Regions from separate parts of the Pseudomonas sp. Cab53 genome, predicted to be linked through region 2. Evidence: predicted binding sites of a transcription regulator. Region 2 holds the regulator's gene; the other holds the start of a gene.

Region 1 (7,259 bases), 1.3 Mb from region 2:
CTACGTCCTGCTGGACACCGATAAAGCCGCTCAACCCTGGCAAGTCACCAGCCAGCAGTTGGGCGTGAAGACCGACAAACCCTTTTCCGTGACGATGCGCACCTTGCACGGTGGACGCCAGGAAGGCGTCAGCGTTGTCGACATCGACAACGGCGCCCTGAAGCTTTCTGTCGTGCCGACCCGGGGCATGAACGTGCTGCAGGCCTCGGTGGGGAGTGTGCGCATGGGCTGGGACTCTCCGGTCAAGGAAGTCGTCAACCCGGCCTTCATCGAGCTCAACGGCCGCGGCGGGTTGGGCTGGCTCGAAGGTTTCAACGAGCTGGTCACCCGCTGCGGCTACGAGTGGGTCGGCCACCCCGGCATGGATAACGGCGAGCTGCTGACCCTGCATGGTCGCGCTGCCAACATCCCGGCCAACAAGGTCACGTTGCACATCGATGAAAAACCGCCTTACGCCATCACCCTGCGGGGTGAGTTGAAGGAGCAGGCGTTCAAGAAGGTCGACTTCTCGGTACAGACCGAACTGGTGACCGAGCCCGGCAGCGTGACGTTCGCGCTCAGCGACACGCTCACCAACAACGGTGATTATCCGAAGGAATACCAGGCCCTGTACCACAGCAATTTCAGCACCCCATTCCTGGAGCAGGGCGCGCGGTTCGCGGCCCCGGTCAAGCAGGTCTCGCCGTTCAACGACAAGGCCAAGGGCGACCTGGCCGATTGGCAGACCTACCGCGCACCCACCAAGGATTACGATGAAACCGTCTACAACGTCGTGCCCTACGCCGACGCCAAGGGCGACACGCTCACCGTGCTGCACAACAAGGCCGGCAGCCTCGGTGTTTCGGTGGGCTTCAACACCGCCACGCTCCCGGTGTTCTCCCTGTGGAAAAACACCGACACCCAAGGCCAGGGCTACGTGACCGGGCTGGAGCCAGGTACCAGTTTTTCCTATAACCGCCACTATCAACGCCCGCTGGGCCTGGTGCCGACCATCGGGCCAAAAGAACACCGGCAGTTCCAGATCCACTACAGCCTGCTGGCGGACAAGGGTGCCGTGGACAAGGCCCTCAAGCGCATCGAGACCATCCAGAACGGCCAGAAGACCGAGGTGCGCGAAACGCCGCTGGTGGACCTGACCAAGCCCTGATGCGGCTCACGCTGTCGCGGGGCGGTACTGCAACGCTTCAGCCAGGTGCTCACGGCGAATGTTCACCGTCTGCTCAAGGTCGGCCAGTGTCCGGGCGACCTTGAGCAGACGGTGCGCCGCCCGTAGCGACAAGGTCAGTCGTTCACAGGCGGTTTCCAGCCAGGCTTCGTCGGGTGTGGATAACTTGCAATGCCGGCGCAGCCCCGGCAGGTCCAGGAAGGCATTGGCACAACCCTGGCGTCGGTGCTGCTGTTCTCTCGCCTGGGCCACCTGCTCGGCGACGCTGGCAGTGTCGTCGGTGGATTCGCGCTTGGGGTTCAGGGCCGTGGCTTCCCGGGCGACGGTCAGGTGCAGGTCGATGCGGTCCAGCAACGGGCCCGAGAGTTTGTTGCGATAGCGCTGCACCATGTCCGGCGTGCAGGTGCAACGGCCGCTGGGTTCGCCCAGGTAGCCGCAGGGGCAAGGATTCATCGCCGCCACCAATTGGAAGCGAGCGGGAAAACGCACCCGGTCACGGGCGCGGGATACCACGATGTGCCCCGACTCCAACGGCTCCCTCAACACTTCCAGGACCTTGCGGTCGAACTCCGGCAATTCATCGAGAAACAGCACGCCGTGGTGGGCGAGGGTGATTTCCCCGGGTTGTGGCTTGGATCCGCCACCCACCAGCGCCGGGCCGGAGGCGGAGTGATGGGGCTGGCGAAACGGGCGCTGCGGCCAGTGGCTCAGCGGCACGCAACTGGCCACCGACTGGATGGCCGCGACTTCCAGGGCCTCGCTCTCGGCCAGGGGCGGCAGCAAGCCTGGCAACCGACTGGCGAGCAGGGTCTTGCCGGTGCCCGGTGGCCCGCTGAACAGCAGGTTGTGCGCCCCGGCGGCGGCAATCAGCAAGGCCCGCTTGGCCCCGACCTGGCCTTGTACTTCATTCAGGTCGGGGTAGGGCTTGCTGGCGCAAAGCAGGCCGTTGGACACATAGGGCGGCACCGGGGTGTGGCCGTTGAAGTGGGCCACGGCTTCGAGCAGATGATCTACCGCGATCACCTTCAATCCTGAGGCGAGGCAGGCTTCCTCGGCGTTCGCCCGGGGCACCATCAGCGTGCGCCCGGCCGTGCGCGCCGCCAGCGCTGCGGGCAGCACCCCGCGCACCGGACGCACCGCGCCGGACAGCGCCAGTTCGCCAAGGCATTCCACGTCGTCCAGGGTCAGCGTCGGCACTTGCACGCTGGCCGCCAGGATGCCCAGGGCAATGGCCAGGTCGAAGCGCCCGCCGTCCTTGGGCAGGTCTGCCGGGGCCAGGTTGAGGGTGATGCGCCGCGCCGGGAAATTGAGCCCAGAATTGATGATCGCGCTACGGACCCGGTCCTTGCTTTCCTTCACCGCCGCTTCGGGCAGGCCGACCATCGTCAGCGACGGCAGGCCATTGGCCAAGTGAACTTCAACGGTAACGGCGGGAGCCTCCACCCCCACCTGGGCGCGGCTGTGGACGATGGCAAGCGACATGAATCGTTCCTTGAGTGAATAGGGAAGCCGCATCCTGCGGCCCCTGAAGGTTAGTCGCGCAATGGCGTTCAAGCGCGACCGTTGAAGGCGCAAATCTTGGCGAGATGTTGCAGGACGATGACTGCGCCTGGCATCGCGACGCGCCCTTGGAGTGCCCCGGCATCGATGCGGGGTGGCCGCGTGATCGTTGAAAAATCCATACGCTCATGCGCCGCCGTCCATTGTTGGCAATCTTTTACGGGCTGTAACATTTTTCGAAAATGGCAAAGAGCCATTAGCTCCTTGCCTGGCGTGACCCGGGGCGGGGGAATACCCACCTGAAGGGGCGCTCAAGGGCGCTCCATGAGAACCCGATGAACTGGATCAATGACGCGAAATTCTCGACCAAGCTGATCACCTCGTTCGTCCTGTGTGCGTTCATCACTCTGGCCGTGGGCATGCTGGGCGTCAGCGGCGTCGCGACCTTGTCCGCGCGCTTGCAGACCGTGTTCAACACCAACCTGGTGTCGGTCGCCAATACGGCGCAGACAAAGACCAAGGCCGTTGGCCAGACGCGTGACATGTACCGCCTGTATGTCGCCACCGCCGGCAATGCCCCGCAAAGCATGAAGGATGAATTCCTGGCCTCGATGAAAGCCAATCAGTTGGCCAGCGAACAGGCATTCGCCGAGTACCGCAAAGGTCGCCTGGCCGAGGATGAGCGCCTGGCCGGCGACCAGGTGGCCCGCGATTGGCCGGTCTACCAGGCCATGGTGCAACGATACGTGGCGATGATGGCGGCCGGCGACCTGGAGAACGGGCGTGCCCTGCTGCTGGGCGACTTGCAGAAAACCTACCGCAAGGTAATGGACCAGTTGACCATCATGATCGACTCCAATGATCGCCAGATCAGCGAAAGCGCCCAGGACGCCGCCCGCCAGGAGGTGTCGGCCCGGACGATCCTGTACAGCGGCATCGCCATCGCGTTTGTCGCGGCGCTGTTGCTGGGGATGTTCATCAGCCGCGTGATCAGCCAGCCGATTGCCGTCGCACTCGACTGTGCCGAGCGCATCGCCCAAGGCGACCTGACCCAGCACATCACCCGTCGTCGCCGTGACGAGGCCGGCCAGTTGCTTGCGGCCCTTGGCGACATGCAGGCCAGCCTGAAGACCACGCTCCAGCAGATCGCCAGTGCTTCGGACCAGTTGGCCTCCGCGGCCGAGGAGTTGACGGCGGTCACTGACGACGGCAGTCGCGCCTTGATCCGGCAGAATGATGAAATCCAACAGGCGGCCACCGCCGTGACCGAGATGACGTCAGCGGTAGAGGAAGTCGCCCGCAATGCCGTGTCCACTTCCCAGGCGTCCCAAGCGACCAGTGCCCAGGCCAGCAGCGGACGTGACCAGGCGCGCAGCGCGGTGCAGGCGATCGATCATGCGACCCAGGAAATCACCTCGTCCACCGGGCTGGTCCGAGACCTGGCGGTACAAGTGCGTGATATCGGCAAGGTGTTGGATGTGATCCGGGGGATCGCCGAGCAGACCAATTTGTTGGCCCTCAACGCGGCCATCGAGGCGGCCCGGGCCGGGGAACAGGGGCGTGGCTTTGCTGTGGTCGCCGACGAGGTTCGCGCCCTGGCGGCGCGCACCCAGGCGTCTACCGGTGAGATCGAGGGCATGATCCTCGCGGTGCAGGACCGAGCCGACGGCGCGGTCGATGCCATGGGCAAGAGCCAGGCGCTGGTCACCCAGACCCAGGGGCTGGCCCGGGCCACTGGCCAGGCGTTGGAGCAGATCGCCGATGGGATCGCGCAGATCAACGACCGTAACCTGGTCATCGCCACGGCGTCCGAGGAGCAGGCCCATGTGGCCCGTGAGGTGGACCGCAACCTGGTGAACATCCAGGATCTCTCGACCCAGACCGCGGCGGGGGCGAACCAGACCAATGCGTCGAGCCAGGCGCTGTCCGGCCTGGCGCTGTCATTCAATACGCTGGTCAGCCGTTTTCGTCTCTAATCCCCGTTGCATGCGCGCCGGGGCGTGGCTCCGGGCGGTTTACTCCGCGGTCGGCGTCAGTCGCGCTTCCAGCTCCGCGACCTTCGCCTCCAGGCTTTCCAGGCGCGCCCGGGTGCGGGCCAGCACCACCATCTGACTGTCGAATTCCTCCCGGCTCACCAGGTCCAGCTTGCTGAACCCGCTTTGCAGCAAGGCCTTGAGCTGGCTTTCGATTTCGCTCTTGGGCAACGGCGTGTCACCGCTCATGAGGCGGGCGGCATGGCCGCTCAGGGCGTCGAGGAGGTCTTTTGGCGCAAGCATGGCAAGTGTCCTGAAAACGATGGCGGGCAGTGTACCACGCAGTGTCTATAGTCAATTCCCGCAGGCGGGGATGCACGCTTTTCGCGCACGCGGGCGGGCGTCTTCGCACTGTTGTTGTGCGTATCGCCGCGGTTCATCACGTGATGCAGGTACAGGTGTGGGGTAAGGGATTGAAAACAGAGGGTTTGGGCACAGATGGCAAGGTTTCTGCTTAGAGGCTGATGACCCATGCACTGATGCAGTCGCTGTGACGAATGCAGTGCAGCAGGCGAAGCGGGGAGCTTCGCCAGGATCGGTTAGCTGGCACCTGTCGGGCAACTTGGGCCGACGACGCGTTACAAAGCCAGGCACTGCGCTTAGACTTGAGTCGGGTTTGTTTTCCTGGGGCAAGTCCACCAATTCGGGAGAGAGTTTCATGAAGCTAGTCACTGCCATCATCAAGCCGTTCAAGTTGGACGACGTGCGCGAGTCGTTGTCCGAGATCGGCGTGCAGGGCATTACCGTTACTGAGGTCAAAGGCTTCGGGCGGCAGAAAGGTCACACCGAGCTGTATCGCGGCGCGGAATACGTGGTCGATTTCCTGCCCAAGGTGAAGATCGATGTCGCCATTGACGACAAGGATCTGGACCGTGTGATCGAAGCGATCACCAAGGCCGCCAACACCGGCAAGATCGGTGACGGAAAGATCTTCGTGGTCAATCTGGAACAGGCTATTCGCATCCGTACCGGCGAAACCGATACCGACGCCATCTAAGCCGCCAAACCCAACGCCCCAGGAGAAAACAATATGACTCTGCGTAAATTCGCAGGGCTAGGAGCCCTGTTGTCCTTCGTAATGCCTGGCCTGGCCATGGCGGAAGAAGCGGCAGCCCCCGTCCTCAACTCCGGCGACACCGCCTGGATGCTGACGGCCACCATTCTTGTTCTGTTCATGACCATTCCCGGCCTGGCGCTGTTCTATGGCGGCATGGTCCGGTCGAAAAACCTTCTTTCCGTGATGATGCAGTGCTTTGCCATTACCGGTCTGATCAGTGTGTTGTGGGTCATCTATGGCTACAGCATCGCGTTCGACACCACCGGCATGGAGCAGGGCGTCGTCAATTTCAATTCCTTCATCGGCGGCCTGGGCAAGGCGTTCCTGGCGGGCGTGACCCCGGCGAGCATCACCGGTCCAACGGCGCTGTTCCCGGAAGCGGTGTTCATCACCTTCCAGATGACGTTCGCCATCATCACCCCGGCCCTGATCGTCGGTGCCTTTGCCGAGCGCATGAAGTTCTCCGCCATGCTGGTCTTCATGGGCATCTGGTTCACCCTGGTCTACGCGCCGATCGCGCACATGGTCTGGTCCGGTAACGGCGGCCTGTTGTGGGACTGGGGCGTGCTGGACTTCGCCGGCGGCACCGTGGTGCACATCAACGCCGGTATCGCGGGCCTGGTGGCGTGCCTGGTACTGGGCAAGCGCAAGGGCTTCCCGACCACGCCGATGGCACCGCATAACCTGGGCTACACCCTGATGGGCGCGGCCATGCTGTGGGTCGGTTGGTTCGGCTTTAACGCCGGTTCCGCCGTCGCCGCCAATGGCACCGCCGGCATGGCGATGCTGGTGACTCAGATCGCCACCGCTGCGGCAGCACTGGGCTGGATGTTTGCCGAGTGGATCACCCACGGCAAGCCAAGCGCGCTGGGCATCGCCTCGGGCGTGGTCGCGGGCCTGGTGGCCATCACGCCGGCGGCCGGCACCGTGGGCCCGATGGGCGCCCTGGTCATCGGCCTGGCGGCGGGCGTGGTGTGCTTCTTCTGCGCCACCACCCTCAAGCGCAAGCTTGGCTACGACGACTCCCTGGACGCCTTCGGCGTGCACGGCATCGGCGGTATCCTCGGCGCGATCCTCACCGGCGTGTTCGCGGCCCCGGCCCTGGGTGGCTTCGGCACCGTGACCGACATCGCCGCACAAGTATGGATTCAAGCCAAAGGCGTGGGCTTCACGGTGATCTACACCGCGATCGTCACTTTCATCATCCTAAAGGTGCTGGACGCTGTCATGGGTCTGCGTGTCTCCGAGGAAGAAGAGGCGGTGGGCCTGGACCTGGCGCAACACAACGAGCGTGGCTACAACCTGTAAGTGCACGCGTTAAAAATTGCCCGGTTCGCCGGGCATTTTTTTGCCTGGAATTTGTCACTGCCCATAAGGCAGGCCGGTTTTTCCGACGCCTTTTGTTGTATAGGCGACATGGGCTTTTCTGCCGCCAAAGGCTTACATGGAGGCAAGAATATTAGGCCCTTTGTTTTTTTTCAGAGCGCGCTAGAATGCGCGCCGA
Region 2 (7,259 bases):
CGATCATCGCCCAGAACCTGTTGAGCAGCATTGCCCTGATGTCCACCGCCAGCCGTTTGCTGGCGGACAAGGCCATCGCCACGTTCAAGGTCAACGAAGCCCGGCTCAAGGATGCGTTGTCGCGCAATCCGATCCTGGTTACCGCCTTGAACCCGATCATCGGTTACCAGAAGGCCGCTGAAATCGCCAAGACGGCCTACCGGCAAGGCCGCCCGGTCATCGATGTCGCCCTGGAATACACCCATCTGAGCCGTAGCGAACTCGAGGTTCTGCTGGACCCCGAGAAGCTCACCGCTGGCGGCGTTTAACCCGACACACCTGTGGAGGATTGATCATGGAACACTGGAAACGAACGATCGAACGCGCCAATCGCTGGTTCAGGCTGGGCGAGTGGGTGGATGCCCGGGAAGCCTATCTGCAGGCACTGGCCTTGGCCCAGGTGTTGTTCGAGCGCTGGCCGGACGCCGATGAAGCCGTGGCTGCCTGTGTCGTTTCCCATCACAACCTGGCGGACCTGCACTTGTGCCTGAACCAGCCGGAGGAGAGCGTCGAGTACCTGTGCGCCATTCACCAACGCCTGTTGCAAACCATGCAGGACGAACGCCTGGCACCGGCCCTGCGTGCAGCGGCGCTGCGCCAGAGCCACAAGACCTACGTCGAACTGCTGAATTTCATCAGCGAGCACGGCGAATACCCTCGCACCCAACGCCTGCTGCACTGCGATGCCGCCTCATCGCGGCCGTGCAATGCCCCGGTTCATTACGGAGTTCATTGAAAATGGCTTTTACCTTGCCTGCATTGCCCTACGCCTACGACGCCCTGGAGCCGCACATCGATGCGCAGACCATGGAAATCCACTACACCAAGCATCACCAGACCTACATCAACAACCTCAACGCTGCGGTAGAGGGCACCGAATACGCCAGCTGGCCCGTCGAGAAACTGGTTTCCAGTGTGGCGCAATTGCCCCAGGACCTGAAAGCCGCTGTGATCAACCAGGGCGGTGGCCATGCCAACCATTCGTTGTTCTGGGAGGTGATGAGTTCCCAGGGGGAGGGCGGCCGGAAGGCGCCTTGGCCGAAGCGATCGAAACGCAACTGGGTGGCCTGGAGCGTTTCAAGGAAGCCTTCACCAAGGCCGCGCTCACCCGCTTCGGCAGTGGCTGGGCCTGGCTGAGCGTGACACTGCAAAATACCCTGGTGGTGGAAAGCAGCGGCAACCAGGACAGCCCGCTGATGAATGGCAATACGCCGATCCTGGGGCTGGACGTGTGGGAGCACGCCTACTACCTGCGCTACCAGAACCGTCGGCCCGAATACATCAGCGCGTTCTACAACGTGATCAACTGGCCAGAAGTGGCGCGGCGCTACGAGGCCGCGCTAGGCGCTTATTCGCCTTCGTCGAAATAGTTGTTGATCAAGGCCACCAGGGCATCCATCGCTTCCTGCGCCTCTTCGCCTTCGGTGGCCAGGTGGATCTTGGTGCCCTTGCCGGCAGCGAGCATCATCATGGCCATGATGCTCTTGCCGTCGATCATGGTTTCAGGCGTCCGACCGACGCGGATAGTCGTGTCCTTGAACCGGCCTGCCACGCCAACGAATTTGGCTGAAGCCCGGGCGTGCAGCCCCAGCTTGTTGATGATTTCTATTTCCTGAGCAGGCATCGCGATGTGAATCCTTTAACTGAGGTCGCGGTGGCGAACCTGGACATTCTTCAGGGATTGTTGCAGGAGCTGACCCAGGCGTTCGGTCAGGTAGACGGAGCGGTGATGGCCGCCCGTGCAGCCAATGGCAATCGTGACGTAGGCACGGTTGCTGGCGGCAAAGCGGGGCAGCCACTTGAGCAGGTAGCTGGAAATATCCTGGTACATCTCTTCGACATCCGGCTGTGCGGCCAGGTAGTCGATTACCGGTTGGTCGAGCCCGGACTGCTCGCGCAACTCCGGTTTCCAATAAGGGTTGGGCAGGCAGCGCACGTCGAACACCAGGTCGGCGTCCACGGGCATGCCACGTTTGAACCCGAACGACTCCACCAGGAACGCCGTACCTGGCTCCGGCTGGTTCAGCAGGCGCAACTTGATGGTGTCGCGCAGCTGATACAGGTTCAGGTTCGTGGTATTGACCTTCAGGTCCGCCAGGTCGGCAATCGGCCCCAGCAGTTGGCTCTCATCCTCGATGGCTTCGGCCAGGGAGCGATTGGCGTTGCTCAGCGGGTGGCGCCGGCGGGTTTCGGAAAACCGCTTGAGCAGTGTTTCTTCATCAGCATCCAGGTACAAGACATCGCACTGGATGTGCCGGCTGCGCACTTCCTCGAGCAGGGCCGGGAAACGCGACAGGTGGCTAGGCAGGTTGCGCGCGTCGATGGACACCGCCACCAAAGGCTGCGCCAGCTCGGTATGGATCATCGCGCGCTCGGCCAGCTCCGGCAGCAAGCCGGCGGGCAGGTTGTCTATGCAGTAGTAGCCGCTGTCCTCAAGCACATTGAGGGCCGTGCTTTTACCGGAGCCGGAGCGACCACTGACGATGATCATGCGCATGTTTAATGACCGTTCTGCTCGTCCAGGACAACCTGATACAAGGCTTGGTTAGTCGGTGCGCTGCGCAATTTTTCGCGCACTTCCTTGCGGTCCAGCATGCTGGCGATCTGGCGCAGCAGCTCAAGATGCGCATCGGTCGCCGCTTCCGGGACCAGCAGTACGAACAGCAGGTCGACCGGTGCGCCGTCAATGGCGTCGAAATCGATGGCGGCTTCAAGGTGCAGCAACGCGCTGATGGGCGAGGTGCATCCCTTGAGGCGGCAGTGAGGAATGGCGATGCCGTTGCCAAAACCGGTGGAGCCGAGTTTTTCACGGGCAACGAGGGCCTCGAAGACGTCCTGCATTTCCAGATCCGGCACTTCGCGGTGGATCAGGTTGGCGATTTGTTCGAGGGCTTTCTTTTTACTGCCGCCCGGCGCGTTCACCAGGGAACGGCCGGGGGTCAGGATGGTTTCTAGTCGGATCATGGATTGGGGGGTTAACGACCGGTAGCGCCCTGGAGGAGGCTCTGGGTCTTTTCCTTATGCTTTTTGAGTTGGCGATCCAGCTTGTCGGTCAGCAGGTCAATCGCGGCATACATGTCTGTGTGCTCCGCATTGGCAACCACCTCTCCGCCGGGAATATGCAACGTGGCTTCGATTTTCTGCAGCAGCTTCTCGACGTTCATCGTGACTTGCACATTGGTGATCTTGTCGAAATGCCTTTCCAATCGGTCGAGTTTTTCGCCGATATAGGTGCGCAGGGGTTCGGTCACTTCCAGTTGGTGTCCACTGATGTTGACTTGCATACAGCTTCTCCTTCGTTGCCAGTGCATAAAGCGGCAGGCAGAAATGCCTGCCACTGGAACGCTGTGGCGTGGCCTGTTACATCAACCGCTTGCGTTCGCTCGAAGGTGCGATCCCGAGGGATTCGCGGTACTTGGCGACGGTACGGCGGGCCACCTGAATGCCTTGTGCCTCCAGTAAACCAGCGATCTTGCTGTCACTCAACGGCTTTTTCTGATTTTCCGCAGCCACCAGTTTCTTGATGATTGCGCGGATGGCCGTGGACGAGCATTCGCCGCCTTCGGAGGTGCTGACATGGCTGGAGAAAAAGTATTTCAATTCATAGATGCCCCGTGGGGTATGCATGAATTTCTGGGTGGTTACCCGGGAAATCGTCGACTCGTGCATGCCCACTGCCTCGGCAATGTCATGCAGGACCAACGGTTTCATCGCTTCGTCGCCGTACTCCAGGAAGCCGCGCTGATGCTCGACGATCTGGGTGGCCACTTTCATCAGGGTTTCGTTGCGACTCTGCAGGCTCTTGATGAACCAGCGCGCTTCCTGCAACTGGTTGCGCATGAAGGTGTTGTCGGCGCTGGTGTCGGCGCGCCTGACGAAGCCGGCGTACTGGGCGTTGACCCGCAGCTTGGGCACCGACTCCTGGTTCAGCTCGACCAGCCAGCGATCGTTGTGCTTGCGCACGATGACGTCGGGCACCACGTATTCGGGTTCGGTGGATTCGATCTGCGAGCCGGGGCGCGGGTTGAGGCTCTGCACCAGTTCGATGACCTGGCGCAGTTCGTCTTCCTTGAGCTTCATGCGGCGCATCAACTGGCTGTAGTCGCGGCCGCCCAGCAGGTCGATGTAGTCGGTGACCAGTCGCTTGGCTTCGGTCAGCCAGGGTGTCTTGGCCGGCAACTGGCGCAGTTGCAGCAGCAGGCATTCGCCCAGGTTGCGGGCGCCGATGCCGGCCGGCTCGAACTGTTGGATCCGGTGGAGAACGGCCTCGATCTCGTCCAGCTCGATGTCGAGCTCGGGGTCGAAGGCTTCCAGGATTTCTTCCAGGGTCTCGTCCAGGTAGCCCTGGTTGTTGATGCAGTCGATCAGGGTGACGGCGATCAGGCGATCGGTGTCGGACATCGGCGCCAGGTTCAACTGCCACAGCAAGTGGCTTTGCAGGCTTTCGCCGGCGGAGGTGCGGGTGGTGAAGTCCCACTCGTCGTCATCGCTGCTCGGCAGGCTGCTGGCGCTGGTCTGGTAGACGTCTTCCCAGGCCGTGTCCACGGGCAGGTCGTTGGGAATGCGTTCGTTCCATTCGCCGTCCTCGAGGTTGTCCACCGTCGGGGCGGCTTCCTGGTAGGACGGTTCGGGGATCTCGGTGTTGGTCTTCTGCTCGACGTTGTCGGCCAGCGGGTCGGTGTTGTCGAAGTCGTCGCCTTCTTCCTGGCGTTCGAGCATCGGATTGGACTCCAGAGCCTCTTGGATTTCCTGTTGCAGGTCCAGGGTCGACAATTGGAGCAGGCGGATGGCCTGTTGCAGCTGCGGCGTCATCGTCAGCTGCTGGCCCATTCTCAAGACTAGCGATGGTTTCATGGCAGGGGCTTAACACCTTATTCGCCGGCGCACATGCGCCATCCACTACAGGGCGCCGAAGCGCCAAACTTAAGCAAATTATATGCCTGAAACTGAAGTGTTTGCCTAGGGCATCACCATAATAAAATCAGCAATGCCCGCGGCGATTCGCCAGACACTCGTGCTTACAGGCGGAACTCATGGCCCAGGTACACTTCCTTGACCAGGTCGTTGGCCAGGATGGCGGCGGAGTCGCCTTCGGCGATCAACTGGCCGTCATTGACGATATAGGCGGTCTCGCAGATATCCAGGGTCTCGCGCACGTTGTGGTCGGTGATGAGCACGCCGATGCCCTTGGCCTTGAGGTGGTGGATGATCTGCTTGATGTCGCCCACCGAGATCGGGTCCACGCCGGCGAAGGGTTCGTCGAGCAGGATGAACTTCGGTGCGGTGGCCAGGGCCCGGGCGATTTCCACCCGGCGCCGTTCACCACCGGACAGGCTCATGCCCAGGTTGTCGCGAATGTGGCTGATATGGAATTCCTGCAGCAGGCTTTCCAGTTCCTGGCGACGACCGGCCTTGTCGAGTTCCTTGCGGGTCTCGAGGATCGCCATGATGTTGTCGGCGACCGACAGCTTGCGGAAGATCGACGCTTCTTGCGGCAAGTAGCCGATACCGGCCTTGGCCCGGCCGTGCATCGGCTGGTGGCTGACATCCAGGTCGTCGATCAGTACGCGACCCTGGTCGGCCTGGACCAGGCCGACGATCATGTAGAAGCAGGTGGTCTTGCCCGCGCCGTTGGGGCCGAGCAGGCCGACGATCTGGCCGCTGTCGATGGACAGGCTGACATCACGCACGACTTGACGGCTCTTGTAGCTCTTGGCCAAGTGCTGAGCTTTCAGAGTTGCCATTACTGGGCCTTCTGGTCGGTTTTCTTTTTAGGCTGGATCACCATGTCGATCCGTGGGCGCTGCTCGGTCACCTTGCTGCCGGTGGCGCGACCGGCGCTGGCCAGTTTCTTGTTGGTGTCGTAGACGATCTTCTCACCCTGGGTGACGTTGTTGTCCTTGTCGACGACCTTGGCGCGGTCGATCAGAACGACGCGGTCCTGGGAGGCGTGGTACTGGATGGTCACGCCATAGCCCTGCACAGGCTTGGTGTCGCCGGCGGTCTGCAACTGCTCGAAGTAGGCCAGGTTGCCGACCGAGGTCACCACGTCGATGTCGCCGGACTGGGTGCGCGTGATGGTCACGGTGTTGCCGGTCACTTTCATCGAGCCCTGGGTGATGATCACATCGCCCTTGTAGGTGGCTACGCCGTTCTTGTCGTCCAATTGGGCGTCGTCGGCCTGGATGCGGATAGGCTGGTCGCGGTCGTTGGGAAGAGCCCAGGCGCTCGCGCTTCCCAGTGCTGCGCCCAGACTGAGCAAAATAGGGAGGGTTTTAGCGAGCTTCATACTGTCCTCTTACGTTCGATAGCAGGTGTATCCTGCTTTCCTTCAAATACGCCTTCATTCCCGTGCCGGTCGATACACCCCCGGCGCCGTCGATTCTAACGGGTTGCTCGGTCTGCGCATATTGTTGCTGCGGGAACACCGTCATGCGTGTGCTGGTGATGATGGTCGTGCGGTTCTTCTCGTCGGTCCGGGCCACGCGCACCGAGTCGATCAACTCCACTTCGGTGCCGCCGGAATTGACTTCGGCGCGCTTGCTCTGCACGTGCCACGGAAACTCGGTGCCGCGAAACATGTTCAGGTCCGGCGTGGTGACCAGCGTAATGTCGGTTGCCTTGACGTGGTCGACCTTGTCGGCTGTCATTTCGTACTGCACTTTTCCGTCGGGCAGGTATTGCAGGGTGTGGGTGTTGGTCGCATACCAGTCGATCTTTTCCTCGACCACCGGCGCGGGCTGGTCGAGAAACCGTTCCGGGCTGATGTTCCAGTAGCCCACCGCCGCGAAAATCGCCGCGATACAGGCAAACACCACGATGGTGCGAATCTTCTTGCTCAGCATAATTGGCTCACAGGTACGCGGCGTTGGCCGCTTCGAGGCGGCCCTGGGCGCGCAGGATCAGTTCACAGAATTCGCGGGCCGCGCCTTCGCCGCCGCGCGCCGTGGTCACACCGTGGGCGTGCTCGCGTACGAAGCCGGCCGCATTGGCCACGGCCATGCCAAGGCCGACGCGGCGGATCACCGGCAGGTCCGGCAGGTCGTCACCGAGGTAGGCCACCTGTTCATAGCTTAGGTTGAGTTGGCCCAGAAGTTCGTCGAGGACGACGAGTTTGTCCTCGCGCCCCTGGTAAAGGTGCGGGATGCCGAGGTTCTTGGCGCGCCGTTCGACCACCGGGGTCTTGCGGCCGCTGATGATCGCGGTCTGCACGCCGGCGG

What was found. Region 2 encodes sigma-54, which starts transcription at its own class of promoters, with help from an activator protein. Its sites were predicted from a motif close to ANTGGCATNNANNTTGCTNT; they were not measured.
Region 1: a site for sigma-54 is predicted at 5,136-5,155, ahead of glnK (P-II family nitrogen regulator). Genes of this name have one in related genera too.

What each region holds. Positions count from the first base shown of each region.
Region 1 covers NZ_AP021902.1:5,995,862-6,003,120, reverse strand. The annotation lists gene KI241_RS26535 (aldose 1-epimerase family protein) at 1-1,147, shown strand, start outside; gene KI241_RS26530 (YifB family Mg chelatase-like AAA ATPase) at 1,154-2,647, opposite strand; gene KI241_RS26525 (methyl-accepting chemotaxis protein) at 3,001-4,641, shown strand; gene KI241_RS26520 (accessory factor UbiK family protein) at 4,681-4,941, opposite strand; gene glnK (P-II family nitrogen regulator) at 5,357-5,695, shown strand; gene KI241_RS26510 (ammonium transporter) at 5,729-7,063, shown strand.
Region 2 covers NZ_AP021902.1:1,008,787-1,016,045, forward strand. The annotation lists gene KI241_RS04235 (class II fumarate hydratase) at 1-308, shown strand, start outside; gene KI241_RS04240 (tetratricopeptide repeat protein) at 335-775, shown strand; partial or broken gene KI241_RS04245 (superoxide dismutase) at 778-1,409, shown strand; gene KI241_RS04250 (HPr family phosphocarrier protein) at 1,388-1,663, opposite strand; gene rapZ (RNase adapter RapZ) at 1,679-2,536, opposite strand; gene ptsN (PTS IIA-like nitrogen regulatory protein PtsN) at 2,539-3,003, opposite strand; gene raiA (ribosome-associated translation inhibitor RaiA) at 3,015-3,323, opposite strand; gene KI241_RS04270 (RNA polymerase factor sigma-54) at 3,400-4,893, opposite strand; gene lptB (LPS export ABC transporter ATP-binding protein) at 5,058-5,783, opposite strand; gene lptA (lipopolysaccharide transport periplasmic protein LptA) at 5,783-6,328, opposite strand; gene lptC (LPS export ABC transporter periplasmic protein LptC) at 6,315-6,884, opposite strand; gene KI241_RS04290 (HAD family hydrolase) at 6,892-7,259, opposite strand, start outside.